2 regions of the Cellulosimicrobium composti genome follow, and region 2 is predicted to be linked to the other one. Evidence: riboswitches for the same ligand, from Rfam matches in the RefSeq annotation. Region 2 holds a riboswitch; the other holds the start of a gene.
What was found. Region 2 has a riboswitch for FMN ahead of ribD (bifunctional diaminohydroxyphosphoribosylaminopyrimidine deaminase/5-amino-6-(5-phosphoribosylamino)uracil reductase RibD). Riboswitches for the same ligand answer to the same signal wherever they lie in the genome.
Positions count from the first base shown of each region.

Region 1: it holds a riboswitch for FMN, as region 2 does, so the genes downstream of both, pnuC (nicotinamide riboside transporter PnuC) here and ribD (bifunctional diaminohydroxyphosphoribosylaminopyrimidine deaminase/5-amino-6-(5-phosphoribosylamino)uracil reductase RibD) in region 2, are expected to answer to the same signal.

Region 1 is NZ_JAAFAN010000034.1:12,496-27,533, forward strand. Features, by position in the region: gene GYH36_RS11165 (GNAT family N-acetyltransferase) at 1-252, shown strand, start outside; gene GYH36_RS11170 (uracil-xanthine permease family protein) at 382-1,704, opposite strand; gene GYH36_RS11175 (LLM class F420-dependent oxidoreductase) at 1,868-2,791, opposite strand; gene GYH36_RS11180 (Dabb family protein) at 2,845-3,144, opposite strand; gene GYH36_RS11185 (LLM class flavin-dependent oxidoreductase) at 3,168-4,082, shown strand; gene GYH36_RS11190 (DUF2510 domain-containing protein) at 4,199-4,405, shown strand; gene GYH36_RS11195 (dihydrofolate reductase family protein) at 4,418-5,017, opposite strand; gene GYH36_RS11200 (hypothetical protein) at 5,218-5,355, shown strand; gene GYH36_RS11205 (hypothetical protein) at 5,352-5,639, shown strand; gene GYH36_RS11210 (hypothetical protein) at 5,819-6,064, shown strand; gene GYH36_RS11215 (SAM-dependent methyltransferase) at 6,196-7,365, shown strand; gene GYH36_RS11220 (MOSC domain-containing protein) at 7,347-7,817, opposite strand; gene GYH36_RS11225 (TetR/AcrR family transcriptional regulator) at 7,899-8,660, shown strand; FMN riboswitch at 8,824-8,947, shown strand; gene pnuC (nicotinamide riboside transporter PnuC) at 9,095-9,799, shown strand; gene GYH36_RS11235 (hypothetical protein) at 9,804-10,457, opposite strand; gene GYH36_RS11240 (acyl-CoA dehydrogenase family protein) at 10,634-11,875, shown strand; gene GYH36_RS11245 (acetyl-CoA C-acyltransferase) at 11,985-13,211, shown strand; gene GYH36_RS20060 (hypothetical protein) at 13,402-13,530, shown strand; gene GYH36_RS11250 (hypothetical protein) at 13,515-13,727, opposite strand; gene GYH36_RS11255 (NUDIX hydrolase) at 13,809-14,300, opposite strand; gene GYH36_RS11260 (RidA family protein) at 14,438-14,833, shown strand.
Region 2 is NZ_JAAFAN010000005.1:7,324-22,361, forward strand. Features, by position in the region: gene GYH36_RS02145 (GNAT family N-acetyltransferase) at 27-608, opposite strand; gene rpe (ribulose-phosphate 3-epimerase) at 662-1,327, shown strand; FMN riboswitch at 1,540-1,663, shown strand; gene ribD (bifunctional diaminohydroxyphosphoribosylaminopyrimidine deaminase/5-amino-6-(5-phosphoribosylamino)uracil reductase RibD) at 1,823-2,947, shown strand; gene GYH36_RS02160 (riboflavin synthase) at 2,947-3,570, shown strand; gene ribB (3,4-dihydroxy-2-butanone-4-phosphate synthase) at 3,567-4,958, shown strand; gene ribH (6,7-dimethyl-8-ribityllumazine synthase) at 4,955-5,422, shown strand; gene GYH36_RS02175 (phosphoribosyl-ATP diphosphatase) at 5,497-5,760, shown strand; gene hisG (ATP phosphoribosyltransferase) at 5,864-6,718, shown strand; gene GYH36_RS02185 (PH domain-containing protein) at 6,771-7,259, shown strand; gene GYH36_RS02190 (DEAD/DEAH box helicase) at 7,390-9,288, opposite strand; gene clsA (cardiolipin synthase ClsA) at 9,698-10,324, shown strand; gene GYH36_RS02200 (DUF881 domain-containing protein) at 10,321-11,283, shown strand; gene GYH36_RS02205 (small basic family protein) at 11,280-11,612, shown strand; gene GYH36_RS20205 (DUF881 domain-containing protein) at 11,615-13,024, shown strand; gene GYH36_RS02215 (FHA domain-containing protein) at 13,201-13,683, shown strand; gene ftsR (transcriptional regulator FtsR) at 13,680-14,441, shown strand; gene GYH36_RS02225 (bifunctional nuclease family protein) at 14,537-15,010, shown strand.

The DNA of each region.
Region 1 (15,038 bases), on a different contig from region 2:
CACCGCACGCACGCGGCGATCCTCGACGCGTACCCCTCCCACCTGCACGTCGACCTCCTGCCCGCCGCGCAGGGCGGCGGGAACGGCCGGCGACTGCTCGAGACTCTGTTCGACGCGCTGCGCGCCGCGGGCTCCCCCGGGGTCCACCTGGGCGTCGCCGAGGACAACGTCTCCGCGATCGGCTTCTACGAGCACCTCGGCTTCACGCGCCTCGACGTGCCCGAGGGCCTCGTGCTGGGGCTGCGGCTCTAGGTTGCGTCCGTGCGCGTGCCGCTCCTCGGACGGACCGGGCCGCCGAGCGGGCGCTCCCGGGCAGCACGCGGCCCCGGGTCCGGTGCCGTGACGGACCGGCGCCCAGGGCCGCGTGGTGTCAGCGCCGCCTCAGTGCGCGTCGTGGACGGCGGGCTCGTCTCCGCCGGGGGCCGACGCCGGGCTGGCGGGCTCCTGCGTCGTCCCGCGCCACCGGGCGACGGCGCGCATGAGGTGGTAGATCACGAGCGCCGAGGCGGTGCCGAGCGCGATGCCCTCGAACGTCAGGTCGCCCGCGGACCACGTGAAGTTGGCGATGCCGATGACGAGCGGCACGGCGGCCGTCGTGAGGTTCACCGGGTCGGAGAAGTCGACCTTGTTCTGCACCCAGATCCGGGCGCCGAGGATGCCGATCATGCCGTAGAGCATGGTCGCGGCGCCGCCGAGGACGCCCGCGGGGATCGTGGCGATGAGCGCGCCGAACTTCGGCGACAGCGAGAGCACGAGCGCGGTCGCCGCCGCGACCCAGTACGCCGCGGTCGAGTACACGCGCGTGGCGGCCATGACGCCGATGTTCTCGGCGTACGTCGTGGTGCCGGACCCGCCGCCCACGCCCGCGAGCGTCGTCGCGAGGCCGTCGGCGAAGAGCGCGCGGCCGGTGAGGTCGTCGAGGTTCTTGCCGGTCATCGCCGCGACCGACTTCACGTGGCCCACGTTCTCGGCGATCAGCACGAGCACGACGGGGACGAACAGGCCGAGCACGGCGACGTCGAACGTGGGCGTGACGAACTCGGGGAAGCCGATCCACGCGGCCTCGCGCACCGCGTCGAACGACACCTCGCCCCGGACCACGGCCACGACGTACCCGACGAGCACGCCCACGAGGATCGACAGGCGACCGAGGATGCCCTTGAACAGGACGCTCACGAGGATGATCGCGGTCAGCGTGACGACGGCCGTGACCGGCGCCTGCTGGAAGTTGCCCCACGCGGCGGGCGCGAGGTTGAAGCCGATGAGCGCGACGATCGTGCCCGTGACGATCGGCGGCATGACGACGTCGATCCACCGCGCCCCCGCGAGGTGCACGACCAGGCCGACCGCGGCGAGCACGAGGCCCGTGACGAGGATGCCGCCGACCGCGACCGACTGGCCCTGGGACGCCGTCGCCGCGCCGATCGGGGCGATGAACGCGAAGCTCGACCCGAGGTAGCTGGGGAGCCGGTTGCGCGTGATGAGCAGGAAGCCGACCGTGCCGATCGCCGAGAAGAACAGGGTCGTCGCGGGCGAGAACCCGGTGATGAGGGGCACGAGGAACGTCGCGCCGAACATGGCGACGACGTGCTGCATGCCGATCCCGACGGTCCGCGGCCAGCTCAGCCGCTCGTCCGGGTCGACGACGTCCCCCGGCGCGACCGTCTTCCCGTTCCCGTGCACCCGCCATCCGATGGCGCTCATGACTCTCCTGTCCGTGAAGTTCGTGTGAAGACCCCCGGAGCAGGGTAGTGCCACCACGTCACGGCGCCGCGTGCCGGTCCGCGCCGTCGAGGGCGGTGCCGGACGCACCGGCCCGGTCACCGTCGCGTGCCGCCGCGCGACGGTGACCGGCGAGAGGATCGCGTCAGGGCAGCTGCGGCACGACCTCGCTCGCGATGAGGTCGAGGTGGTCGAGGTCGTGCAGGTCGAGGACCTGGAGGTAGAAGCGCGTCGCGCCCTGCTCGGCCGCGGCGGCGATCTTGTCCGCGACCTCGCTCACCGTGCCCGCGAGGCCGTTGCGGCGCACCTCGTCGGGCTCGCGGCCGATCGCGTCGGCGCGGCGGCGGAACTCCGCCTCGCCCTTGCCGACCGCGACGACGAACGCCGCCGAGTACACGAGCGAGTCGGGGTCGCGGTCGGCGTCGAGGCACGCGGCGCGCACGTTCTCGAACCGCTCGGGCAGCACGCCCGGGTCGGGGAACGCCGCGTTGTACTCGCTGGCGAACCGCGCGGCGAGCGCCGGCGTGCGGCGCGGGCCGTGGCCGCCGACGATGACGGGCACGCGCTCCTGCGCGGGCTTCGGCAGCGCCGGCGAGTCGGTGAGGGTGTAGTGCTCGCCGTCGAACGAGAACGTCTCGCCGACCGGCGTCTCCCACAGTCCCGTGATCACCGCGAGCTGCTCCTCGAGGATCCCGAACCGCTTCTCGGGGAACGGGATGCCGTACGCCGCGTGCTCCTGCGCGTACCAGCCGGCCCCCAGGCCGAGCTCGACGCGCCCGCCCGACATCTGGTCGACCTGCGCGACCTGGATCGCGAGCACCCCGGGGTGGCGGAACGTCGCCGACGACACGAGCGTGCCGAGACGGATGCGGCTCGTCTCGCGCGCGAGGCCGGCGAGGGTCGTCCAGGCGTCGGTCGGGCCGGGCAGCCCGTCGCCGTCGCCCATGACGAGGTAGTGGTCGGAGCGGAAGAAGGCGTCGAAGCCGAGGTCCTCGGTGGCCTTCGCGACGGCGAGGAGGTCGTCGTACGAGGCGCCCTGCTGGGGCTCGGTGAAGATGCGCAGGTCGATCTGGGTCATGCCGTCACCCTGCCACACGCACCGGCCAGGCCCGGGTGCGGCGCTCAGTCGGCGACGGGCACCAGGTCGAGCTCCTGGAACTCCGCGACCTCGGGCACCCAGCGGTCGGCGACGAACGCGCGGTGGTCCGGGTGGGCGTCGTACGCGGCGTACGCGGCGTCGTCGTCGAACACCATGGAGAACTGGAACGTCAGCGGGCTCTTCGGGCTGACCTGGCGCGAGACCGTGAAGTCCCGCACGCCTGGGACCGCGGTGAGCGTGCGGCGCGCGGTGCCGAGGAACTCGGCCTCCTCCGCGCTGCCGGCGGGGTGGACGAGGCGGAAGGCGACGGTGTGCTGGATCACGCCCCCACCCTAGGCTGGCGGCCATGCGCGTGAGCACCGTGATCCTGCCGATCTACCCGTGGCGCGAGGGCCGGGAGGTCTGGCGGGCCGCCGACGACCTCGGGTTCCACGCGGCGTACACGTACGACCACCTCTCGTGGCGGTCGTTCCGCGACGGCCCGTGGTTCGGCGCGGTCCCGACGCTCGCCGCCGCGGCGGGCGTCACCGAGCGGGTGCGGCTGGGCACGCTCGTGTCGTCGCCGAACTTCCGCGAGCCGGTGACGTTCGCGAAGGAGGTCATGACGCTCGACGACCTCTCGGGCGGGCGGGTCACCGTCGGACTGGGCGCCGGGACGACGGGCTTCGACGCGACCGTCCTCGGCGGCGAGCCGTGGTCCGCCCGCGAGCGCGCCGACCGGCTGCGCGACTTCACGGTCCTGCTCGACCGCCTGCTCACCGAGCCCGCCGTCACGCACGACGAGGGGCACTACCGGGCGCACGAGGCGCGGACCATCCCCGGCCCCGTCCAGTCGCCCCGGGTGCCGTTCGCGATCGCCGCGACGGGCCCGCGCGGCCTGCGGCTCGCGGCACGCTACGGGCAGGCCTGGGTCACGACGGGCGAGGGCCGCCTCGCCGACGACGCGACCCCGGCGCAGTCGCGGGCCGCCGTCTGCGACCAGGTGGAGCGGCTCGACGCCGCGTGCCGCGACGCCGGTCGCGACCCGGGGTCGGTGGAGCGCATCCTGCTCACGGGCTTCACGCCCGATCCCGCGCTCGAGTCCGTCGACGCGTTCGTCGAGACCGCGCACGGCTACGCCGAGGTGGGGATCACCGAGATCGTCGTGCACCAGCCGATCCCCGGCACGCAGTTCGCCGCCGACGAGCGGGTCTTCGAGCGGATCGCGACGGACGGCGCCGCGCAGGTCCGCGGCCTCGCGACGGGGACGTCGTCGGCCTGAGCCGACCGCCCCGCGGCGCGCGGGACCTCCCGGCGTGCTGCCGCGTGAAAGAGACAGGGGCGCCGTGACACAGGTCTCTGCGGAGGGGCCGACGGGACCGGACGCGAGGAGGCGACGTGCGCAAGGCAGCGGCGGGGTGGTACGCGGACGCACCGGGCTCGGGGAGCGAGCGCTGGTACGACGGCTCCGCGTGGACCGAGCGGACGCGCGCCCGGTCGTCGGGCGCGCCGCACGACGCCGGGCCGTGGCGTCAGGTCCTGGCCGTCGGGTCGGTCGTCGTGCTCGTCGTGGCGGCGCCGCTCCTGCTCGCCGTCGTCGGCTGAGGCGCGGGCCGCTCAGCCGAGCGGTCCCACCACGCGGTACGTCACGTGCGTGACGAGCGACGCCGCGCGTACGGCGACGGTCTCGAGCGCGAGGGGTGGGACGCCGTCGAGCACGCGGTCGCCGAAGCCGAGGACCTGGGGCACGACGTGCAGCCGCAGCTCGTCGAGCAGGCCCGCCGCGAGCGCCTGGTTGATCGTCGCGGCACCGCCCGCGATCGCGACGTCGCGGTCGCCGGCCGCCTCGCGCGCCTGCGCGACGGCGGACCGGATGCCGTCGGTGACGAAGAAGAACGTCGTCCCGCCGTCCATGACGACCGGCTCGCGCGGGTGGTGGGTGAGGACGAAGACGGGCCCGTGGTACGGCGGCTCCGGGCCCCACCAGCCCGTCCAGTCGAGGTCCCACTCGCCGCGCCCCGGCGTGAACATGTTGCGTCCCATGACGAACGCGCCGGCCGCGAGGATCGCCTCGAGCTCGGCCGCGTTCTCGTCGGGGGTCTCGAACATCCACCGGTGCAGGTCCACGCCCTCGCCGAACGGGTGCTCCAGGGTCTGGTCCGGCCGGGACGAGAACCCGTCCGCCGACACCGACACGTCGCACGTCACCCTGCCCATGCCGCGCTCCCCTCCGCGGTCGGCACGCCGGCCGCCGTCGTCCACACCTGACGTTCCTGGGACCGCGGCGGTCATCCGAACTCATCGGTGGTGGCGCGGACGCGCGGCGAGGGGGCGACGCGCGAGCGGGCCGCCGTCCGTGCCTCGCGGCGGTTCCCGCGCGGTGAGGTGCCGGCCGACGGGGGGCTATCGTGGGCCGCGTGACGGCACGAACGAGCGTGCGGGAGTCCCTTGCCGCGAGCACCGGGGCGGGGTCGTCCTCCCTCTTCGGGAGCGACGCCCGCGCCGTGCTCGACGACCGGCCCGGCGTCGCGCCGGCCCCCGAGGAGCGGGCGTGAGCGCCGCACCGGGCCAGGCGCCGCGGCCCGGCCTCGGGGAGCGCCTGCGCCGCTGGTGGCAGCGCGCCGACGACGTCCGCACCGGGGTGCGCTGGGCGAGCGTCGGGACCGTCCTCGGCGGGATCGCCGTCGCGCTCGTGTGCCTCGTGCTCGTGCTGCGGGGCCGCGCCTGGGCCTGGTTCCCGCTCCTCGCGGCGGCGGCCGTCGCGCTCCGCGAGGTCCGCTACCTGCAGCGCGCCGCACGCGGCGGGCGTCCCCGCTACCACGAGAACGCGCCCCGCTGACCGTCACGACGGCGCCCGGTCGCTCGCCCGGGCCACGCGGCGGCACCGACCGTCATCCGGAGGTCGCACCCCGGTGGACCCCAGGATCCACCGGACGGGCGACGCGCGAGGGGGAGGTCGCGGGGAAGACTGGCGGCACGGCGTCGGGCAGCGGCGCCGCTGACCACCGGAGGCGCACCGTGACGACCCACACCCCCGCCCGGGACGCCGCGCACCCCGACCAGGCCCCCGAGCGCTCCGCCCGCGCCGCCTCGCGCCGCCGGCGGTCCATCGCGCGCCGGGGCCGCGGCTCCCGGGACGCGAGCCCCCGCCGCACCGACGTCCCGCCGGTCGAGCGCGCGAACGGGTGGCTCGTCGCGGTCGCCGTCGTGGCCGGCGCGATCCTGTTCTCCGTCCTCGCGATGAACGCGTTCCTCGGCCGCTGACGCGCGGCGCCGAGCACCCGGTTTTCAGCCCCTCGACCCGTCGACGCGGCGCCCGCCGAGGTCTACCGTCGAACCACGGGCGCCGCTGCCTCCGGTACGCGCCCGGCCAACGTCAGGCGGAGGCTGCGATGGTGTCCTCAGACGACGACTCCCCGGGTCCGGGCGACCAGCGCGAGAGCGGCCCCGCCCCGTCGGACGCCGACGTGTTCGCGGAGCGACTGTTCTCCGCGACGCTCGGCGCGATCGACGTCCTCGCCGTCTACGTGGGCGACCGCCTCGGGTGGTACCGGGCGCTCGCCGACGGCGGCCCGCTCACGTCCACCGGGCTCGCCGAGCGCACGGGCACCCACGAGCGGTACGCGCGCGAGTGGCTCGAGCAGCAGGCCGCGAGCGGGATCCTCGTCGCCGAGGACCCGGGCGCCGCCCCCGCGGTCGGCGCCGACCCGGCCACGGTGGGCCGCGAGCGCCTCTACGCCCTGCCCGCCGCGCACGCGGAGGTCCTCGCGGACACGTCGTCGCTCGCGTACCTCGCGCCGCTCGCGCGCTTCGTCGGGGCGATCGGGCCGCAGCTCCCCCACCTGCTCGACGCCTACCGCACGGGCGGCGGCGTGTCGTGGGAGCAGCTCGGGGACGACGCGCGCGAGGCCCAGGCGGACGTCAACCGCCCCTGGTTCGAGCGTGAGCTCGCGCCCGCGCTCGCCGGCGTCCCGGAGGTCCACGACGTGCTGAGCCGGCCGGGCGCGCGCGTCGTCGACGTCGGGTGCGGTTTCGGGTGGTCGACGCTCGCGCTCGCACGCGCCTACCCGGACGCGGTGGTGCACGGCGTCGACGTGGACCGGCCGTCGGTCGCGGCCGCACGCGCCGCCGCCGAGGAGGCGGGCCTCGCCGACCGGGTGACGTTCCACCTCGCCGACGCCGCGGAGCTCGGGCTCGTCGAGCCCGCCGGGCGCCCGTTCGACGCCGCGTTCGCATTCGAGTGCGTCCACGACATGCCCCGGCCCGTCGCGGTGCTCGACGCCGTGCGACGCGCGGTCCGGCCCGACGGCGTCGTGGTCGTCATGGACGAGGCCGTCGGCGAGGAGTTCACCGCGCCCGCCGACGACGTCGACCGCGTCATGTACGGGTACAGCCTGTTCGTGTGCCTGCCCGACGGGCTGTCGTCCCCGCCGTCGGTCGGCACCGGGACCGTGATGCGCCCGGCGACGCTGCGCCGGTACGCGCGCGAGGCGGGGTTCGCGGACGTCGAGGTGCTGCCCGTCGAGGACTTCGCCTTCTTCCGGTTCTACCGGCTCGTGCCCTGAGCGTCGGGCGGGTCGTCCCACACGACGACGTCGCCGGCGCGGATCGTGCCCGACGAGAGCAGCCGGCACACGACCCCGCCGCGCGCGTGCATCGCGCGCATCGCCCCGGGCGCGATCCAGTCGTCGAGGAGCCGGCAGGGCGCGGCGACGCGGAGCACCTGGAGCTCGACGTCGCCGATCCGCAGGAACGTGCCCGGCTTCGTGGGCAGGTCGCCGTGGGTGAGCGTGACGTTGCGGCGCGTCAGGCCCGGGTCGATCTCCTGACCGAGCGCGGCGGACGCGTCGGCGAGGTCGGTGAGCGTCTGGATCGTCACGTGCCGGTGCTTCGAGCCGTGGTAGCGGTCGCCGACGAGGCCCTTGCCCTCCTCCGCCTCGACCTCCTCGACGACGCGGGTCGGCAGCCGGCGCGCCTTCGCGACGTGGATGGCGTGCACGCGGGGCTGGTCGGGCATGGTCCCAGCCTCGCACGGGCGGACGGCGGGGCCGCCGCCCGGGAGGGAGCGAGCGACCGGTACCGGTGTACCGTCCGGTGCATGACCGACGTCCGCAGCCGCACCCACGCCCAGGCCGTCGACGCAGCGATCGAGCTCTTCACCCGCAAGGGGTACGAGCAGACCACCGTCGAGGAGATCGCCGACGCCGCCCAGGTCAGCCGCGCCACCTTCTTCCGCCGCTACGGGTCCAAGGAGGACGTGGTCTTCGCCGACCACGAGCTCCTGCTCGACGAGGTCGTCGTCATGCTCGCGGCGACCCGCCCCGTGCCCGACGCCGAGGGCCGGCTCACGCCCGACCCGTCGGTCGACCCGTACCTGGAGGTCTGCCGCGCGGCGCGGCTCGTGTTCGACCACCACGTCGGCCAGCGCGAGACGTCGCTCGCCCGGTGGCAGCTCCTCCAGCAGGTGCCCGCTCTGCGCGACCGTGAGCTCGTCACGACCCACCGCTACGAGCGCGCGTTCACCGCGTACCTGCGCGACGCGCTCCCGCCCGACGCGCGGCGCTCGACCGCGTCCATCGCGTTCGCGGCGTCCGTCGTCGCGGTGCACAACGCGCTCCTGCGCCGGTGGCTGCGCTCCCCCGACCAGGACCTGCGCCCGCAGCTCGAGGAGGCGTTCGCCGACCTGCGCCGCGCCGCCGTCGGTCGCTACGGGCCGCCCGAGGACGCCGCCGTCGAGCGCGGCTCCGGCGACGGCGTCCCCGCGGCGCGGCGCGTCGTCGTGACGGTGGTCGACGCCGGCGCGGACGCCCAGGCCGTCGCGGACGACGTCGCCCGCGCGGTGCGCGACGCCCTCGCCTAGGCGCGAGATCGGCAGCTCGCGCCGAGGTCGGCGGATTCTGCCGAGCTCGGTGATCCCGACTGCCGATCTCGGACGCGCGTGCCGACGTCGCGACGGACGGACGGCCTCCCCCGGGAAGGGAATGCGCGGGTAGCATCGGCCGTTGCAGAACGCAGTACGCACGAACGTGCTCCGGGGTCGGTGCAATTCCGAGCCGGCGGTGACAGTCCGCGACCCGCGCCCACGCGCGGTTGACCTGGTGGAACTCCGGGACCGACGGTGACAGTCCGGATGGGAGGAAGCACGTGCGGCGCGGCCGTCCTCGGCCGGGCTCCCTGGCGAGCCCGCGCACGGGACGCGTCCCGCCGTGGTGAGCGACGCCGTCGGGTCGGCCCGGCGCGCCGCCCGCCCTCGCCCCGGAGCCCGGCGTGCCCGGGAGGACGAGGACACATCCGATGGACCTGATCCACGCGCTGTTCGACGCGCAGCTGACGATCGGCGACCAGCACCTGCTGTGGCGCGAGATCGTGGGCAACGGGTTCGGCCTGGCGTCGGCGCTGGGCGGCATGCGACGCAAGGTGTGGGCGTGGCCGGTCGGCATCGTCGGCAACCTGCTGCTGCTCACCGTGTTCCTCGGCGCGGTGTTCGCGACGCCCAACCCCGTGAACCTGCTGGGCCAGGCCGGCCGCCAGGTGATGTTCGTGATCGTGTCGGTCTACGGGTGGGTGCAGTGGCGCCGGACCCGGCAGCGGCTCGACGGCGCGGACGCCGACGCGGACAGCCACGGCGTCGCCGTCGTGCCGCGCTGGGCGTCGTGGCGTCAGCGCGCGTTCCTCGTCGTCGCGCTCGTGGGCGGCACGGCGCTCCTCACGCCCGTGTTCCGCGCGCTGGAGTCGTACGAGCCCGTGTGGGCCGACGCGTGGATCTTCATGGGCTCGCTGCTCGCGACGTACGGCATGGCCAAGGGCTGGGTCGAGTTCTGGCTGATCTGGGTCGCGGTCGACGTCGTGGGCGTCCCGCTGCTCCTGTCCGCCGGGTACTACGCGTCGGCGTTCATGTACGTCTTCTACGGCGCGTTCACGCTCGTCGGGTTCTTCGTGTGGTGGCGCGTGCGTCGTCGCGCGACGGCCGACGAGGAGGCCGCCGCGGCGGTCGCCTGACGGCTCAGTCGTCGAACAGCATCCGGTCCGACGGCGCGACCCGGGTCGCGCGCAGCGCCGGGTCCGCGCACAGGGCCTCGACGACGGCGTCGCTCCCGCCGACGTAGGTCGCTGCCGCGTCGATCTCGGTCCCGACGAACCAGGACCGGTCCTCGGGCCACCACAGGTTCGGGGGCTGGTCGTGCGCACGGAACCCGGCGGCGTCGGCGAGCGTTCCCGTCCACAGGTGGTACTCGCGGTGCGGGAGCAGGAGCATCGGCGCGGCCGGGCGCTCGACGAGCGTCGCCGTGATCGCCGCCCACGCCTCGTCGAGCGCGCGCTCGCGCTCCTGCGGGCTCGGCGGGGGCTCGTCCGGCGACCACGACACGAACGGCGCGACGCCCGACGTCGCGCGCGGGTCGGTGCCGTGGTCGTAGAGGAAGCCGTGCCCCGTCCACAGGGCGAGGTGCACGGGCTGCTCCCCCGTGAACGGCGCGAGCGCCGCCGCGAGCGCGACGCTCTGCGCCACGAGCGAGCCGTCGTCGTCCCACCCCGGGTGCGCGACGCCCGCGTACGCGGTGTACCCGCGCGGGACGGTCCCGTCGACGGTCGGGCCGAACTCGCCGAGCCGCCGCGCGATCCACGCGCCCGCCGAGGCGTCGTCGTCCCAGGTCACCATGCCCCGACCCTACGGCGCGGCTCGCGAGAGACGCCGATACGCCGTCTCAGATTGACTGAGACCGGGTATCGCTGCACTATGGGAGGGACCGCCGCCGACGCCGGGCCCGCACCCGGGAGCACCGCGCCGGAGCCGGTCGCACGACCGACCGCAGCCGCCCTCCCAGGGGAGCACCGATGCCCACCACCCCGATCATGCCCGGCGTCACCGAGCCCACCTACGACCTCGCGACGCCGCTCGACCTCGACTACGCCGGCGCGTTCGCCGACGCGACCGAGGAGGACCGCGCCCACCAGCAGCGCGTCCGGCAGTTCGTCCAGGACGAGGTGCTGCCCGTCATCGACGACTACTGGGAGCGCGCCGAGGTCCCGTTCGACCTCGTCAAGCGCATGGGCGAGCTCGACCTGCTGCGCGACGGCGTCGACGTCGAGGGGCGCCCGCACGTGAGCCTGCTCGCCGCGGGCCTCGCCGCGATGGAGATGTCGCGCGGCGACGGCTCCGTCGCGACGATCTGCGGCGTCCAGGGCGGTCTCGCGCTGCGCAGCATCCAGATGCTCGGCTCCGACGAGCAGCGGGCGAGGTACGCCGAGCCCATGGCGCGCGGGGAGATCCTCGGCGCGTTCGCGCTCACCGAGCCCACCCACGGCTCGGACTCCGTCTCGCTCGAGACGACGGCGCGCAAGGAGACCCGCGACGGCGTCGAGGGCTACGTGCTGAACGGCGAGAAGAAGTGGATCGGCAACGGGTCGTCGGGGCACATCACCGTGGTGTGGGCGCGCCTCGTCGGCGACGACGGCGACGGCCAGGTCCACGGGTTCGTCGTGCCGCAGGACACCCCCGGGTACACGGGCACGACCATCACCGGCAAGGTGTCGCTGCGCGCGATCTGGCAGGCGCACGTCGTGCTCGACGACGTGTTCGTCCCCGCCGAGAACGCCCTGCCGGGCGCGCGGTCGTTCAAGGACACGTCGCGCGTGCTGTTCGCGACGCGCCTCGGGGTGGCGTGGGCCGCCGTCGGGCACGCGGTCGCGTGCTACGAGGCCGCAGTCGCGTACGCGAAGCAGCGCGTCCAGTTCGGGCGCCCGCTCGCCGCGAACCAGATGATCCAGGAGCGCCTCACCCGCATGCTCTCGACGATCACGCAGCTCCAGCTCCTCGTCGCGCAGATGACGCGGCTCGACGAGGCGGGCACGCTCACGGGCCCGCAGGCGTCGCTCGCCAAGTACTCGTGCACCCGCGGGGCCCGCGAGGTCGCGGCGAGCGCGCGCGACCTGCTCGGCGGCAACGGCATCCTGCTCCAGAACCGCGTCGCGCGGCACTTCGCCGACATCGAGGCCCTGCACACGTACGAGGGCACCGAGTCGGTGCAGGCGCTCATCGTCGGCCGCGACATCACGGGCGTCTCCGCGTTCGTCTGACCGCCCCGAGGGCGCACGCCCTCCCCTCGCTCCCCGGCGCCGCTCGCCCCTCCTCGCGGCGCCGGGGCTCCCCGATCCCCGCGTCCCGCCTTCTCCCGGACGGAGCACCATGAGCACCGACACCCTTCCCGACGGCGCAGCCGTCACCGCCGAGGACGAGGTCACCCCGGTCCTCCTGCACGGCGCGCGCACCCCGTTCGCGCGCTTCCGCGGGGCGCTCGCCTCGCTCTCGGCCGCCGAGCTCGGCGCGCACGCGATCCGGGGCGCGCTCGCCGCGGCCGGTGTCGCGCCCGAGCAGGTCGACGCCGTCGTCGTCGGGCAGGTCGTGCAGGCGGGCGCCAAGCAGGGCCCGGCCCGCCAGGCCGCGATCCTCGCCGGGATCGGCTGGGACGTGCCGACCGTGACGATCAACAAGCTGTGCCTCTCGGGGCTCACCGCGATCATCGACGCGGCGCGCCTGGTCCGCACGGGCGAGGCGAGCGTCGTCGTCGCGGGTGGCCAGGAGTCCATGACGAACGCGCCGCACCTCGTGGTCGGCACGCGCTCCGGCTTCGCGTTCGGCGACGTCACGATGGCCGACTCCCTCACGCACGACGGCCTGAACGACCCGTTCAGCGGCGAGGTCATGGGCGAGCTCACCGACCGCGGCTGCGCGACGCGCGGCATCGGCCGCCCCGAGCAGGACGCGTTCGCGCTGCGCTCGCACCAGCGGGCCGCCGCGGCGCGCGACGCCGGCCGCCTCGCCGAGGAGATCGCGCCCGTCGAGGTGCCGCAGCGCAAGGGCGAGCCGGTCGTCGTCCGGCACGACGAGGGGGTGCGCGCCGACACGACGCTCGAGGCGCTGGAGCGGTTGCGCCCGGCCTTCGTGAAGGACGGGACCATCACCGCCGGGTCGAGCTCGCCGCTGTCCGACGGCGCGGCGGCGGTCGTCGTCGCGAGCCGCGCCTTCGCGAAGCGCAACGGGCTGTCGTGGCTCGCCGAGATCGGCGCCGCCGGCCAGGTCGCCGGGCCGGACAGCTCGCTGCACTCCCAGCCCGCGCGCGCCATCGAGGCCGCCGTGAAGCGCGAGGGGGTCTCCGCCGCTGACCTCGACCTCGTGGAGATCAACGAGGCGTTCGCCGCCGTCGCGCTGCAGTCGATCGCCGACCTCGGCATCGACGCGGACGTCGTCAACACCGACGGCGGCGCGATCGCGCTCGGGCACCCCGTCGGCGCGTCCGGCGCGCGCCTCGCGCTGCACCTCGCGCTCGCGCTGCGGCGCCGCGGGGGCGGCATCGGCGCCGCGGCGCTGTGCGGCGGCGGCGGTCAGGGCGACGCGCTGATCCTGCGCGCCTGACCCTCCGGGCGGCGCCGTCGGGGCTCCGCCGCGCGAACCGACCAACCCTGGTGCACGATGCTGCACCAGGGTTGGCGCGCTTCGGTCGCCGCGGTGTGACGCAGATCGCGCCGAGGTCGGCCGATTTCGCGTCATGGATCGCGTCTGGCGCGGTCTCTCTCCCTGGTACCACCCCGACGAGAGGACCGCCATGACCACCGTGACCGACGCCGCCCGCCGCACCGCGAGCCGCGCGCGCCACTCGCACCTGTCCGCCGTCGCCGTCGTGCTCGTCGGTCTCGCCGCCGGCTTCGCCGCCGCGCCCTACCTGCTGGGCTGACCCGGCCCGCCGTCGTCGTCCCGCGGGCCGGCCCGCCGGAACGAGTCGACGAGCGCCCACACCGCGCCGACCGCGCCGACGAGGCAGAGGACGACGAGCAGCGTGAGCACCGCCGCCCCGGGGACCTCGCCCGCGGCCCAGCCCTCGACCGCACCCCGGACCGCGAACGGGGCGAGCAGCACGCAGAGCAGCAGCACCCCGACGGCGTATGCGCGGCGCCGCCGAGGATTCCCCGGCGGCCGTGACAGACCGTAGTGGTAGAGCGCCACGCCCGGAGCCTACGACCCGGACGCGCGGTCCTCGGGCCCCGCCACGAGCTCCTCCAGGCGGTCGAGCAGCGGCACCTGGCCGGAGACGACGAGCCCGCGGGCGCGCGCGACCGGGAACCACGCCGCACGGTCCAGCTCCGGGAACTCCTGCATCCGCCCCGAGCGCGGCGGCCACTCCAGCGCGAACGTGTTGCTCGCGATCGCCGTGACGTCGAGGTCCGCCTCGCGCGCCCACGCCGACACGAGCTTGCCCGCACGCTGGCGCACGGTGCCCAGGTCGAGGTCCGGCGCCGCCGCGTCGGGCGCGGGGACCCCGAGCTCCTCGGCGAACTCGCGCAGCGCCGCGGCCAGATCGTCCTCTCCCGGTTCGACCTCGCCCTTGGGGATCGTCCAGCCGCCCGCGTCCTTGCGCGCCCACAACGGGCCGCCCATGTGCCCGAGGAGCACCTCGACGACGCCGTCACGGATCCGGTAGAGCACGAGCCCTGCTGACTGCTTCACCCCTCCTTCCTACACAGCGGACGCCGCTCCGGCCCGTCGGGCGCGCAGCCGTCGCCCCGGCGAGCGGTGCGCGCGGGCGTGTCGGAGGTGCGGCGTAGCGTCGACCGCCCGAGGACCGGACCGCAGGAGGGACCACGATGACCACGCCGACCGTCACGCACCTCAACCCGCCCGGGCTGCACCGCAACCCCGCGTTCTCGCAGGGCACGATCGTCGAGACGGGGCGCACGCTGTACGTGGGCGGCCAGAACGGCACCGACGCCGACGGCGCGATCGTCGAGGGCGGCATCGCGGCCCAGACGGCGCAGGCCCTGCGCAACGTGCTCGCCGTCCTCGCCGAGGCGGGCGCCGGCCCGCAGGACGTCGCGCGCCTCGCCGTCTACCTCGACCCCGAGGCCGACCTCATGGAGGGGTTCGCGGCCGTCGGGGAGGTGTGGGGTCCCCACCCCGCCGCCGTGACCGTGCTGCGCGTCGGCCTCGGACGGCCGGGCGCACTCGTCGAGATCGAGGCGGTCGCTGCCCTCCCCGCCTGACGTCCGACGGGGGGCGCCCGCTCGCGTCGACGAGGCGTCGCGGTCGAGGGACGACGTCGTGCCGTTCCGTGCGGGCGCGCGTGGCGTCGTCATGGCGTGCGGACGCAGGCGGGCGAGCGCGAGCACGCGTCCTGGCCTGCGGGCGGGGCGGGTGCCGTCCCGACGTGCGCGCGCGGGGCGGGTGTCGTCTGGCGCGCGTGCGCAC
Region 2 (15,038 bases):
ACGGCCGGTAGGGGCATGCTCGGCGCTCAGAGGGAGTGCTGGAGCAGGATCGTGTCGACCCACCGGCCGTGCTTGAAGCCGACGGCGGTGAGGCGGCCGGCCTCGGCGAAGCCGAACCGGCGGTGCAGGGGGAGCGACCCTGCGGCCTCGGGGACGTCGGCGACGACGGACACCACCTGGCGGACCCCGGCTCGCGCGCACGCGTCGAGGAGCGCGCCCAGGAGGGCGGTGCCGACGCCGCGACCGGCGTACGCGGGGTCGAGGTAGATCGTGTCCTCGGCGGTGTGCCGGTAGGCGGGCTTCGGACGCCACGGCGCCGCGTAGGCGTACCCCACGACGACCGGGGTGCCGCGGCCGTCCGGGCCCGCGGGGCCGCCGACCTCCGCGACGAGGAACGGCATCCCGCGGCCCGTGACGTCCTCGAGCTTGCGCTCCCACGCCGCGACGTCCCAGACCTCCTCCTCGAACGTCACGCACGTGTCGCGGACGAACGGGGCGGCGATCTCGGCGACGCGCGCGAGGTCGCCCCGGGTGGCGGGGCGCACCGTGACGCCCGGCCGTCCGGACGGGGGCGGGACGGGACCGGCGGGGGAGGGGAGGGTGCTCACGGCAGGAGCCTAGGGCGCCGCGTCGCGGGGACCGGCGCCCTAGGCTGTGGGCCATGGCAGCCCTCATCGCACCGAGCATCCTGTCCGCCGACTTCGCGAACCTCGAGCGCGACCTGAACGCGATCTCGACCGCCGACTACGCGCACGTCGACGTCATGGACAACCACTTCGTGCCGAACCTCACGCTCGGGCTGCCGGTGTTCGAGCGCCTCGCCCAGGTGTCGCCCGTCCCGATCGACGCGCACCTCATGATCGAGGACCCGGACCGCTGGGCGCCCGCGTACGCGGAGGCCGGCGCGGCGTCCGTGACGTTCCACGCCGAGGCCGCTGCGGCCCCGGTGCGGCTCGCCCGCGAGCTGCGGCGCCTCGGAGCCCGGGCGGGGCTCGCGCTGCGCCCTGCGACGCCCGTGGAGCCCTTCCTGGACCTCCTGGCGGAGGTCGACATGATCCTCGTCATGACGGTCGAGCCCGGGTTCGGGGGCCAGTCGTTCATCGAGGGCACCCTGCCGAAGATCCGCCGTGCCCGCGAGGCGGTGAGCGCATCGGGGCTCGACGTCTGGATCCAGGTCGACGGGGGAGTGTCGCGCTCGACGATCGAGCGGGCCGCGGACGCGGGGGCGAACGTCTTCGTCGCCGGCTCGGCGGTCTACGGCGCCGAGAGCGTCCCGGGCGAGATCGAGGCGCTGCGCGCGCTGGCGGACGCCGCGCACGCCCACTGACCTGACAGGAGGGGCCCACGGCGACGTGGGCCCCTTTCGTCTCCTTCTAAAAAATAGTGTGCCAAGCGCACGCCTCACCCGTCCCACCGCCGCGGACACCTCACCACCCGGCAGGGAGGTGCGGGGTCGTTCACGCGCGTCCGACCGGTGGACCGGCGGGACGCGGGGGAATGCGCGAGTAGCATGCTCCGTTGGAAGCAGCAGTACGCACGAACGTGCTCCGGGGTCGGTGCAATTCCGAGCCGGCGGTGACAGTCCGCGACCCGCGCCCACGCGCGGTTGACCTGGTGGAACTCCAGGACCGACGGTGACAGTCCGGATGGGAGGAAGCACGTGCGGCGCGGCCACGCCCCGGGCGTGGTGCTCCGGCGACCCGCCGTGGCACCCGGCCCCGAGGCGACGGCCTCGCCGTGGTGAGCGACGCCGTCGGGCCGCACGAGCGCCCGGCACGCCGCCCGCCCTCACCCCGGAGCACCCGTGCCCGGGAGGAGGACGATGGGCGAGCACCCCCGCACCCTGACGATCGACGCCGCGATGTCGCGCGCGCTCGAGCTCGCGGCCCGAGGGCCCGCGCACGGGCCGAACCCGCGCGTCGGCTGCGTGCTCCTCGCACCCGCACCGCACGGCACGGGTCTGCCCGACGGCGCCTCCCCGGACTCCCTCGACCCACACCCCCGCGCGGTGCTCGCCGAGGGCTACCACCAGGGCGCGGGCACGCCGCACGCGGAGGCGGCCGCCCTCGCGGACGCGCGCGCCCGCGGGATCGACGTCACGGGCGCGACCGCCGTCGTGACGCTCGAGCCGTGCGCGCACACGGGACGCACGCCGCCGTGCGCCGACGCGCTCGTCGCCGCGGGGGTGGCCGAGGTCGTCCACGCCGTCGACGACCCGAACCCCGCCGCGACCGGTGGCGCCCACCGCCTGCGCGCCGCCGGGGTCCGCGTCGTGCGGGGCCTGCGCGCCGCCGAGGGCGAGGAGCTCCTGCGGGTGTGGCTGACCGCGGTGCGTCGCGGCACGCCGTACGTGACGCTCAAGACCGCGACGACCCTCGACGGGTACGTCGCGGCGCAGGACGGGACGAGCCGGTGGATCACCGGGACCGCGGCGCGCGAGCACGCGCACCGCGTGCGTGCCGAGGTCGACGCGATCGCGGTCGGCACGGGCACGCTCCTCGCGGACGACCCGGCCCTCACCGCGCGCGTCCGGGCGCACGGTGCCGCGAGCGCCGAGGCTCTCGCGGAGCACCAGCCGTTGCGGGTGGTCGTGGGGTTGCGCGGCATCCCTCCGACGGCGCGGGTGCGGGGGCCGGGGGGCGAGCTGCTGCACGTGCTGTCGCGCGACGTCTCGCAGGTGCTGGGGCGGCTCGCGGAGCGGGAGGTGCGGCACGTGCTCGTGGAGGGCGGTCCGACGCTCGCGACGGCGTTCCTCGCCGCGGGGGCGGTGGACGAGCTGCACGCGTACGTGGCGCCGGTGCTGCTGGGGGGCGGGCGGCGCGTGGTGGGCGGGCTGGGCGTGGCGACGATCGCCGACGCGCACCGGTTCCGCACGGTCGAGGTGCGGCGCGTCGGGGACGACGCGCTGGTGGTGTCGAGGAAGAGCGTGGAAGGACGGGTCGGCTGATGTTCACGGGGATCGTGGAGGAGATCGGGAGGGTCCGGGGGATCGAGTTCCCGGACGGTGCGGGGCGGGACGCGGTGCTGACGGTCGAGGGGCCGCTCGCGACGTCGGACGCGGGTCTGGGTGACTCGATCGCGGTGAACGGGGTGTGCCTGACGGTGACGAGCCTGGGTGGCGACGGGTCGTTCACGGCGGACGTCATGCCGGAGTCGTTGCGGCGCACGGCGCTGGGGGACCTGGTGGCGGGTTCGCCGGTGAACCTGGAGCGTGCGGTGCGGGCGGACGCGCGGCTGGGCGGTCACGTGGTGCAGGGGCACGTGGACGGAGTGGGCGCGCTCGTGAGCCGGTCGCCGGGGGAGCGCTGGGACGACCTGGTGTTCTCGGCGCCGGAGGGCCTGACGCGGTACGTCGCGGAGAAGGGCTCGATCGCGGTGAGCGGCGTCTCGCTCACGGTGACGCACGTGGACGACGAGACGTTCGGCGTCTCGCTCATCCCGACGACGCTGGAGGCGACGATCCTCGGCGGGCTGACCCCGGGGGACCGGGTGAACCTGGAGGTGGACGTGCTCGCGAAGTACGTGGAGCGCCTGCTCGTGTCGGGCGTGGTGGCGGGGAGGGCGTCGTGACGCGCGAGCCGTCCGCGAGCGCCGCGGTGCCGGGTGTGCGGCTGGGCACGGTGGAGGAGGCGCTGGCGGAGATCCGGGCGGGTCGTCCGGTGCTGGTGGCGGACTCCCCGGACCGGGAGAACGAGGCGGACGTGGTGTTCGCGGCGCAGGGAGTGTCGGCGGAGTGGGTGGCGTGGACGATCCGGCACTCGTCGGGGTACCTGTGCGCGCCGATGCCGGCGGCGCGGGCTGATGCGTTGGAGCTGCCGTTGATGGTGCCGCACAGCCAGGACCCGCGGCGGACGGCGTACACGGTGACGGTGGATGCGGCGACGGGGGTGACGACGGGGATCTCGGCGGAGGACCGGGCGCGGACGTTGCGGGTGCTGGCGGACCCGGCGTCGGGTCCGGTGGACCTGATCCGGCCGGGTCACGTGCTGCCGTTGCGGGCGGTGCCGGGGGGTGTGCTGCATCGTGCGGGGCACACGGAGGCGGCGGTGGACCTGGTGCGGCTGGCGGGTGCGGGCGAGGTCGGGGGGATCGCGGAGCTGGTGCACGACGACGGCACGATGATGCGTCTGCAGGACGCGGCGGCGTTGGCGGAGCGGGACGGTCTGGTGCTGCTGACGATCGCGGACCTGGTGGCGTGGCGGCTGGTGCACGACCCGGTGCCGGTGGACGTGCCGGTGGCGGCGGACCGGGAGGGTCTGGCGCGGCGGGTGCACCGGACGGCGGAGGCGGACCTGCCGACGGCGCACGGCCGGTTCCGGGTGATCGGGTACCGGGACCTGCGTACGGGGGCGGAGCACGTGGCCCTGGTGCCGGCGGTCCCCCCTCCCGGTGCCGCGGATCTGGGTGAGGCGGGCACGGAGTCCGCGAGCGCCGTCGGGCGGGAGGTCGTGCCGGTGGTGCGGGTGCACTCGGAGTGCCTGACGGGTGATGCGTTCGGGTCGTTGCGGTGCGACTGCGGTCCGCAGCTGCGGGCGGCGATGGAGCGGGTCGCGGCGGAGGGTGGCGCGGTGGTGTACCTGCGGGGGCATGAGGGGCGCGGGATCGGGCTGCTGGCGAAGATCGGCGCGTACGAGCTGCAGGACGCGGGTCTGGACACGGTGCAGGCGAACCTGGAGCTGGGGTGGCCGGTGGATCGTCGGGAGTACGGGGCGGCGGCGGCGATCCTGGCGGACCTGGGCCTGTCGCGGGTGCGGTTGCTGACGAACAACCCGGCGAAGGTGACGGGGCTCGTGGCCTCGGGCATCGACGTGGCGGGGACGGAGCGGATCGAGGTGGGTCACGGGGAGTTCAACCGGGCGTACCTGGTGACGAAGAAGGTGGCGATGGGTCATCTGCTGGACACGGTGCGGGTCCCGGACGGGGTTCGTGCGGACGAGTCGGAGGAGGACGAGGGATGAGCGGGGCGGGTGCGCCGACGATCAGCGTGAACGGGACGGGGCTGCGGGTGACCGTGGTCGCGGCGAGCTGGCACACGCAGGTGATGGACGGGTTGCTGGCGGGGGCGCGGCGCGCCCTGGCGGCGGCGAACGCGTCGCACGTGACGGAGGTGCGGGTGCCGGGGTCGTTCGAGCTGCCGGTGGCGGCGGCGCGGGCGGTGGAGCACGGGGCGGACGCGGTGGTGGCGCTGGGGGTGGTGATCCGTGGGGGGACGCCGCACTTCGAGTACGTGTGCCAGGCGGCGACGTCGGGCCTGACGGAGGTGAGCGTGCGCACGGGTGTGCCGGTGGGGTTCGGGGTGCTGACGTGCGACGACGAGCAGCAGGCGCTGGACCGTGCGGGCCTGGAGGGGTCGCGCGAGGACAAGGGCGCGGAGGCGGCGGAGGCCGCGGTCGCGACGGTGGTGGCGTTGCGGGGCCTGTGACGGGGGTGGTCGGGGCGTGCCCGCTGGGCGGACCGCGCCCCGGCCTCGTCCGGGTGGCGGATACCCTGGGACGTGTGAAGACGTTCGAGTCCCTGTTCGCGGAGCTGTCCGAGAAGGCCACGACGCGACCTGCCGGTTCCGGCACGGTCGCGGAGCTGGACGCCGGCGTGCACGCGATCGGGAAGAAGGTGGTCGAGGAGGCCGCCGAGGTGTGGATGGCCGCCGAGTACGAGGGCGACGTGAAGACGGCGGAGGAGATCTCGCAGCTCCTGTACCACCTGCAGGTCCTCATGCTGGCGAAGGGTCTGAGCCTGCAGGACGTGTACGAGCATCTGTGAGCGGCCCGCGCCGGCGCGCGACGTGCGCCCGGCCGCGAGCGCCGCTCGTTCCTGCTCGTCCCTGCCCCCGTCTCCCCTGATCCCCTGAAGCGAAGGTCCTGTCATGCTGCGTATCGCCGTCCCCAACAAGGGGTCCCTGTCCGAGCCCGCCGTCGAGATGCTGCGCGAGGCGGGGTACCGCCAGCGTCGTGACTCGCGCGAGCTGGTGCTGGCCGACCCGGACAACGACGTCGAGTTCTTCTTCCTGCGTCCGCGCGACATCGCGGTGTACGTGGGGTCGGGCACGGTGGACGTGGGCATCACGGGTCGTGACCTGCTGCTGGACTCGGGTGCGGACGCGGTGGAGCACATGCAGCTCGGGTTCGGGGGGTCGACGTTCCGGTACGCGGCGCCGGCGGGGACGATCACGTCGTTGGAGCAGGTGCAGGGGCTGCGGGTCGCGACGTCGTACGAGGTGCTCGTGGAGGGGCACCTGCGGGCGCACGGCGTGGAGGCGACGGTCGTGCACCTGGACGGTGCGGTGGAGTCGGCGGTGCAGCTCGGGGTGGCGGACGTCGTCGCGGACGTGGTGTCGACGGGCACGACGTTGCGGGGTGCGGGCCTGGAGGTGTTCGGTGACCCGATCCTCGTGTCGGAGGCGGTGCTGATCCGTCCGCGCGCGGTCGCGGAGGAGGACGTGCCGGCGGGCGTGGAGGTGCTGAGCCGTCGCCTGCAGGGGGTGCTGACGGCGCACGAGTACGTGCTCATGGACTACGACGTGCCGGTGGCGCTGGTGGAGCGGGCGGTGGCGATCACGCCGGGCCTGGAGTCGCCGACGGTGTCGCCGCTGCACGACCGGGACTGGGCGGCGGTGCGCGCGATGGTGCGCCGGGACCGCACGAACCAGGTGATGGACGCCCTGTACGAGGTGGGGGCGCGCGCGATCCTCGTGACGCGGATCCACGCGTCGCGCCTCTGACCACGGGCGACGGCCCGCCGCGTGGTGCGCGGGGGTGTGAGACGGTGGCGGCATGAGCACCGACCCGTTCCCCGACCCCGGCCTGCCGGGTGACCGCGACGACGACCCGTACCGCACGTTCCGCCCGAGGTTCGGGCTGGTGTCGGCGTGGGCGACGGGCGTCGTGGTGGTCGGCGGGTGCGTCCTGGTGGGCGTGTCCGCGACGGGCCCGCTCGGCACGTCGTGGGTGAACCGGTTGTCCCTGGCGGCGTTCGCGCTGTTCGCGGCGTGGCTGCTGTGGCGGCTCGGCGGCGTGCACGCCGTCCCGACGCGCGAGGGGCTGCGGGTGCGCAACGTCATCTACACGCGGCGGCTCGCGTGGGCGCAGGTCGTGTCGGTGCGGTTCGGCTCCGGTGACGCGTGGGTGCGCCTGGACCTCGCGGACGGGTCGACCCTGGCGGTCATGGGCATCCAGCGGGCGGACGGTGCCCGCGGGGAGGCGGAGGCGCGGCGCCTCGCCGCGCTCGTGCAGGCGCACGGCGAGGCGCCCGAACGTCCCTGACGCGCCCGGCCCGCGCGGGCTCCGGAACCGGGCGCCGGGGACGGCGATCCCACCACGACGAGGACGGCCCCCGCATCCACCTGGGTGCGGGGGCCGTCCTCGTTCGCGGCGACGGTGTCGCCCGGGGCCGTCAGTACGACGCGCGGTGGCGGGGCTTGCGCTCCCCGCGGTCGTCGGCGCGGTCGAAGCGGTCGCGCCGCTCGTCACGACGACCCGACGGGCCGTGCCCGGCACGCGGGCCGCGGGACGCGGGCGCGCCCTCGTCGACGCGGATGCGCAGCGCCTTCCCGGCGACCCGGGCGCGCGAGATGCGGTCCATCGTGTCGGCGTCGAGCGGCGCGGTGATGTCCACGAGGGAGAACGACGGGAAGATGTCGATCTTGCCGACGTCCGACCCGGCCAGGCCGGCCTCGTTCGTCAGGGCGCCGACGATGCCGCCGGGCATCACGCCGTCCTTGTGCCCGACCGACAGGCGGTAGCGCGTGCCGACGGCGTCGCGACGGATGCCGCGCGTCCCGTCACCCTCGCGCCGGCCCGACGCACGGTCGCCGCGCGACGGGCGCTCGCCCGTGCGCTCCGTGCGACGCGCCTTCGCCTGCTCGCGCGCCGCGGCGCGCTCCGCCTCGAACCGCTCCTGCTCCTCGCGGGCGCGCGGCCCGTCGTCCCCGACCGCGAGCGCCGCCATGGCCGCGGCGAGGTCGACCGGGTCGACGTCGTGCTCGGCGAGGAACGTGCGGATCATGTCGGCGTACATGGACAGGCGGCCGGCCTCGCGGCGCGCGGGCACCTGGCCGAGGAGGGTGCGGACCTTGTGCGCGGACACGTCCGCGGGGGAGGGGATCTCGACCTCCTCGAGCGGGGTGCGCGTGGTGCGCTCGATGGCGCGCAGGCGCCCGCGCTCGTGCGGGGTGACGAAGCTCAGGGCCTCGCCGGTGCGTCCCGCGCGGCCGGTGCGGCCGATGCGGTGCACGTACGCCTCGGGCTCGCCCGGCAGGTCGAAGTTCACGACGAGGCCGATGCGGTCGACGTCGAGGCCGCGCGCGGCGACGTCGGTCGCGACGAGGACGTCGAGCGCGCCGGAGCGCAGGCGCTCGACGATCTTCTCGCGCTCCTTCTGCGCGACGTCGCCCGAGATGGTCGCGGCGGAGATGCCGCGCTCGACGAGGGCGGACCCGACCTCCTCCGCGGCGCCGCGCGTGCGGGTGAACACGATCGCGGCCTCGGCGTCGGACGTGGCGAGGACGCGCACGAGCGAGCCGGTCTTGTGGCGGAACGGCACGACGGCGTACGTCTGGCGCACGCTCGTCACCGTGGAGGACTGGCGGGCGACCGCGATCTCGACCGGGTCGGTGAGGTGCTCGTTCGCGACGCGGCGGATCGGGCCGGGCATCGTCGCGGAGAACAGGGCGACCTGACGCTCGCGCGGGGCGCGGGAGAAGATCGTGTCGACGTCCTCCGCGAAGCCCATGCGCAGCATCTCGTCGGCCTCGTCGAGCACGAGGAAGCGCACGTCGTCGAGCACGAGGGTGCCGCGCTCGATGTGGTCGATGACGCGCCCGGGCGTGCCGACGACGACCTGCGCGCCGGCCGCGAGCGCCCGCTGCTGCGGCTGGTAGGGGGAGCCGCCGTAGACGGCGACGACGTCGACCTTGGGCAGGTGCGTCGCGAAGGACTCGACGGCGTCGGCGACCTGCATCGCGAGCTCGCGGGTCGGGGTGAGGACGACGGCCTGGACGCGGCGCTGCGCGGGGTCGATCGCGGCGAGCAGCGGGAGGCCGAACGCGGCGGTCTTGCCGGTGCCGGTCTGGGCGACGCCGGTGATGTCGCGGCCCGCGAGGAGCGCGGGGATGGCCTCGGCCTGGATCGCGGACGGGGTGACGAACCCGAGGTCGGCGACGGCGCGCTCGAGCGGCGCGGGCAGGCCGAGGTCGGCGAACACGGGGCCGGTCGGGGCGGCGGGCTCCGGGCGGGTGTCGGGGGTGGTGGAGTGGTCGAGGGCGTGCGTGGGCGCGACGACGTCAGCAGTCATGAAGGGGTGAGGACCGTTCGTTTCGGGGTGTGGAGTGGCGTGCGGTCACCGGGTCGGTTCTCGCAGGTCGCACTCCCGAACACACCAGGCCGGGCACCGCGTCGATCGAACGATCGGACGGGGACGGCCACTCTCACGGACACACGCGGGACGAGCGACGAACTCCAGAGGTGCCACCCATCCTACCGGAGCGCGCGCGGCGCTCGGGGGCGAGGCCCGGGTGACGTCCCTCACCGCGACCCGCGCCCGGGCGTCGCCCCGGCAGGGAGGTGTCGAGCGAAGCGGGTGATTTCCCCCGTCCCGGGCGCCGCGCCGGGAAATGAGGGGCGGGGGCCGGTGGGCCCGTACGTAGGATGGTCGCGCGCGGCAGGTCGCCGCGGCGGCGCGACGTGAGCTCGGGGCGGTGGGTGTGGCAGCAGGGCAGCAGGTCAGCTCCCGCGTCCTGACCGTCCCGAACGTCATCAGCCTCGTGCGGCTGCTCCTCGTGCCGGTGTTCGCGGTGCTCATCGTGAACGGCCACGACGTGTGGGCGCTGGTCGTGCTCGCCGTGTCCGGGGCGTCGGACTGGCTCGACGGCGTGCTCGCGCGGCGCCTGGACCAGGTGAGCCGCCTCGGTCAGGCGCTCGACCCCGCCGCGGACCGCCTCTTCATCCTCGTCACCCTCCTCGGCCTCGCGTGGCGCGACGTCGTGCCCGTGTGGCTCGTCGTCGTCATCGTCGCGCGCGACGTGCTGCTCGCCGGCCTCATGCCGCTCCTCGCCCACCACGGGTACGGCCCGCTCCCGGTGAGCTTCGCCGGCAAGGCGGGGACGTTCGCGCTGCTGTACGCGTTCCCGCTGCTGCTGCTCGCGGAGATGCCGGGCTGGGTCGGCGACGTCGCCGCCGTCACCGCGTGGGCGTTCACGTGGTGGGGCGTCGGCCTGTACTGGCTCGCGGGCGCGCAGTACGTGCTGCAGACCCGGGCCCTCGTGATCAGCGACCGCGCCGCGTCCCGCCGGGGCGAGGACGCGGGCCCCGCGACGGAGGAGGCGCCGTGACCCCGCAGCGACCCGAGCAGCGACCGGGCGTGCGCCGGGCACCGGTCGACGCGTCCATGACGCTGCTCAACGAGGTCATGTTCCGCCCGCTCGACCCCGGGTACGCCGACGCGGCCGCGCGCCGCGCCGCCGGGGGAGCGCCGCCGCGCGGCCGGGCCGGCGCGGTCGGTCTCGTCGCCCTCGCGGTCGTGCTCGGGCTCGTGACGACGGCCGCCGCCGTGCAGCTGCGCGCCCCGCAGCCCGGGGTGATCGCCGCCCGCGAGACGCTCGAGCAGGAGATCCTCACCCGGCAGGGCGTCGCCGAGGAGCTGTCCGCGCGGGGCGCGGCGCTCTCCGCGGAGATCGAGCAGCTGCAGGGCGAGGCGCTCACCGGCGCGAGCGCCGACGTGCTGCAGGGCCTGCAGGCGGAGGGCGCGCTCACCGGCACGCAGGCCGTCGAGGGGGAGGGCGTCGTCGTCACGCTCGACGACACGAGCGGCGGCCTGTCGTCCGACGACGTCGACGCCAGCTCGCTCGTGCACGACTCCGACCTGCAGCGCGTCGTCAACGCGCTCTGGGCCGGGGGCGCCGAGGCCGTCGCCATCAACGACCAGCGCCTCACCGGGCTGTCCGCGATCCGCAGCGCCGGCGACGCCGTGCTCGTCGACCTCCAGCCGCTCGTCGGCCCCTACCGGGTCGAGGCCGTCGGCGACCCCGACGCGCTGCGCACCTCGCTCCTGCGCTCCGGCACGTCCGACTTCCTGCAGCTGCTCGGCACCCAGTACGGCATCCGGTCGAGCGTGACCACGCAGAGCCGCATCGACCTGCCGGGCCGCTCCGCCCCGACGCTGTTCTTCGCGCAGCCGCCGGACGCGACCGTAGACTCCGACGCACCCGCCGGGACCACCGACGGCACCACGACCGACGGGTCCGGGGCGGGCCCGGACGCGCACGAGACAGGGCAGGAGATCGTCGAATGATCGCAGCAGTCGGACTGGTGGTGGGCATCGTCGCGGGGCTCGTCCTGCAACCCACCGTGCCCGTGTCGCTGCAGCCCTACCTGCCGATCGCCGTCGTCGCCGCGCTCGACGCCCTGTTCGGCGGTCTGCGCGCCCGGCTCGACGGCCTGTTCGACGACAAGGTCTTCCTCGTGTCGTTCCTGTCGAACGTCGTCGTGGCCGCGCTCATCGTGTTCCTCGGCGACCAGCTCGGCGTCGGGAGCCAGCTGTCCACGGCGGTCGTCGTCGTGCTCGGCATCCGCATCTTCTCCAACGCCGCCGCGATCCGGCGCCACATCTTCAAGGCGTGAGCGTGAGCCCCGACCCCCGCGACCGGACCGGCGCCGACACGCCCCAGGACCAGACCCCGGCCGCCGTCGACCCCGACGTGGCCGAGACCGGCCCGCCCGCCCCCACCGACGCCACGGCCGACGCGGGACGGACCGACGACGGCCGCACCACCGACACGCCCGTCGCCGAGACGTCCTCGGACGACGCCCCGGCCCCTGACGAGGACGTCCCGGCCGACGGCTCCGCGCCCGACGACGCGCGCGAAGCTGCCGACGCCGCGACCGAGCCGGCCGACGAGGCTGCTGACGCCGTGGGGACGGCCGCCACCGAGCCGGACGCTCCCGCACCGGCGCAGGAGCCGGCGCCGACGGACCCGGACGACGAGGACACGGGCGAGGACGGCGGGGCGGTCGCGTCCGCACCGGACGCTGCAGACGCGGACGCTGCAGACGTGGACACCGCGGACGTGCACACCGCAAACGTGGACACCGCCACCGAGGACGACGACCCCGGCACCGCGGTCGACGACCACGCGACGCACGACGACGCCGCCACGGACCCTTCCGACGCTCGGCAGGCCGCGGACGCGGACGAGCCCGGCGACGCGACCGCGGCGCCCGGAGCCGCGACGACACCGGGCCAACCGGAGCCGCCGACCACGACGGGCGCGATCGGCGCGGTCGGGCGGCACGGCACGCCCAGCAGGCCCGAGCCCCGCGGCCTGCGCGGCCTCGGCAGCGCGCTGCGGCCCCGCGCGTCCCGGTCGCAGATCGTCGTCGGCGTGCTGTGCGCGCTGCTCGGGTTCGCGCTCGTCGTCCAGGTGAGCCAGACGCAGGAGGACCAGCTGTCCTCGCTGCGCCAGAGCGACCTCGTGCGACTGCTCGACGACGTGACGCAGCGCTCGGGCGAGCTCGAGGACCAGGTGTCGTCGCTCGAGGCGACGCGCGACGAGCTGCAGTCCGGCTCCGGCCGCGAGCGCGCGGCGCTCGAGCTCGCGGAGGAGCAGGCGCAGACGCTCGGGATCCTGTCGGGGCGCCTGCCCGCCGAGGGGCCGGGGGTGACGATCGACGTCGTCGAGGGTCCCGAGGCGCTCGACGCGTTCGCGCTCTTCAACGTGCTCGAGGAGCTGCGCAACGCCGGCGCGGAGGCCATGGAGGTCAACGGGGTCCGGCTCGTCGCGAGCAGCTACTTCGAGGACTCGGCGGACGGCGTCGTCGTCGACGGGCAGACGATCGAGTCCCCGTACCGGTGGTCGGTGATCGGCGACCCGTCGACGCTCGAGACCGCGCTCGAGATCCCGGGTGGCGCCATGGCGTCGCTGCGTGCCGACGGCGCGCGCACCACGGTCACGCAGGAGGACCGGGTCGAGGTCGGCGCGACCGTCGAGCCCCGTGCGCCCGAGTACGCGACCCCCGTCCCGGCCGACGAGTGACCGCGGCTTCACGCAGCCCGTGGGCCGGGGTAGGTTGGGACGACTGCGGGTCGCGTGCACCGTGTGACCTGCGGGTGTAGTAGTTTTCGAGCACGATTCCCCGCACGAGGGCCGGTGCCCTCCGGTGCGGGATTTCCGAGGTCGAGCACGACGTGCGTGAGCCCCGAGGAGGCGAGATGAGTGTCCCAGGCGGTCCTGAGGTGCCGAACCGGGCGGGTAGCGACACGACGGTCAGCTTCGGCCGGATCGAGGCCCCGATCGAGGAGGGCGTGCAGCCCGGTGGCCTGAGCCCCGAGGAGCACGCCGCGGTCGCGGCCCTGCCGCGCCACTCCGCCCTGCTCATCATGCAGCGCGGCCCCGGGCAGGGGTCGCGCTTCCTCCTCGACGCCGAGCGCACCGTCGCCGGCCGGTCCGAGCACGCGGACATCTTCCTCGACGACGTCACCGTCTCGCGCAAGCACGCCGAGTTCGTGCGCGAGGGCGAGCGGTTCGTCGTGCGCGACGTCGGGTCGCTGAACGGCACGTACGTGAACCGCAGCCGCATCGACGCCGTCGCGCTCTCGACGGGCGACGAGGTGCAGATCGGCAAGTACCGGCTCACGTTCCACGCCAGCCCGCACGCGGGGGCCCCGGCGGGCGGCACGGCACCGCGGTCGTGAGCGCCTCGACGGGAGCCGCGCACGCCACGGTGCCCGAGCCCGCGGGCGGCCCCGAGCCGTGGCCGCAGGGCATCTCGCGGCGCGCGACCATGCGGATCTCCGACGTGCTGCGGGCGCTGCGCGCCGAGTTCCCCAACGTCAGCCACTCCAAGCTGCGCTTCCTCGAAGAGCAGGGGCTCATCGAGCCCGTGCGCACCGCGTCGGGGTACCGGCAGTACAGCCCCGCGGACGTGGAGCGCCTGCGCTTCGTGCTCGTCGAGCAGCGTGACCGGTACCTCCCGCTGAAGGTCATCAAGGAGCGCCTCGCCGCGCTCGACGCGGGCACCGAGGTCGAGCAGCTCGTCCCGCGCCTCGCGACGAGCGACGGCGAGCCCGGCTCCGCGGCCGTGCGCCAGCGGTACACGGTCGACGCGCTCGTGTCCGCGGCGGGCGTCGAGCGCGAGCTCGTCGAGGGCCTCATCGAGGCGGGCGTGCTGCGGCAGGCGCCGGGCGGTCAGCTCGACGCGCGGTCGCTCGACGTCGTCGTGCTCGCCGCGGGCCTCGCCGAGTACGGCATCGAGCCGCGCCACCTGCGCTCCCTGCGCACCGCCGCCGACCGCCACGTGAGCCTCGTGCACCAGGTCGTCTCGCCGTGGCGCGGCCAGCAGAGCGCGTCCGCCCGCGCCCACGCGGGGACCGTCGCGTCGGAGGTCGGGGAGCTCTGCGCCCAGCTGCACACCGTGTTCGTGCGGCAGGGCATCGACGACCTCACCCGCTGATCGCCGGGACGCGCCCGCGTCACGACGAGTCGGCCGCACCCCCTGCCGGATGCCGGGCGGAGTCGTACCGTGGAGGGGTGAGCGACGACGTCCCGATGGTCCCGGTCGAGGTGCTGGGGGTCCGTCAGCAGCAGCGCGACCAGGAGATCGTGGTGCTGCTGCTCGACGACGCGTCCGAGCTCGTCGTCCCGATCGTCATCGGGCCGCGCGAGGCCAGCGCGATCGCGATGGCCCAGGCCGGGCTGCCCACGCCGCGACCCATGACGCACGACCTGCTGCGCGACCTCCTCGACGCGGTCGGGGTCCGGCTCGAGCGGGCGGAGATCGTCGCGCTCGACGGCGGGATCTTCTTCGCCGAGCTCGTCCTGAGCAACGGCGTGCGGCTCGACTCGCGCGCGTCGGACGCGATCGCGGTCGCGGTCCGCACCGGCAGCCCCGTGCTGTGCTCGGCGGAGGTCGTCGCGACCGCGGGCGTCGAGGTCGTGGACGTCGCCCAGCAGGAGGAGGTCGAGAAGTTCCGTGACTTCCTCGACCACGTCCAGCCCGAGGACTTCTCGGTGGACGAGTAGGGGAGCCCGGCACGCTCGACCTCCAGGA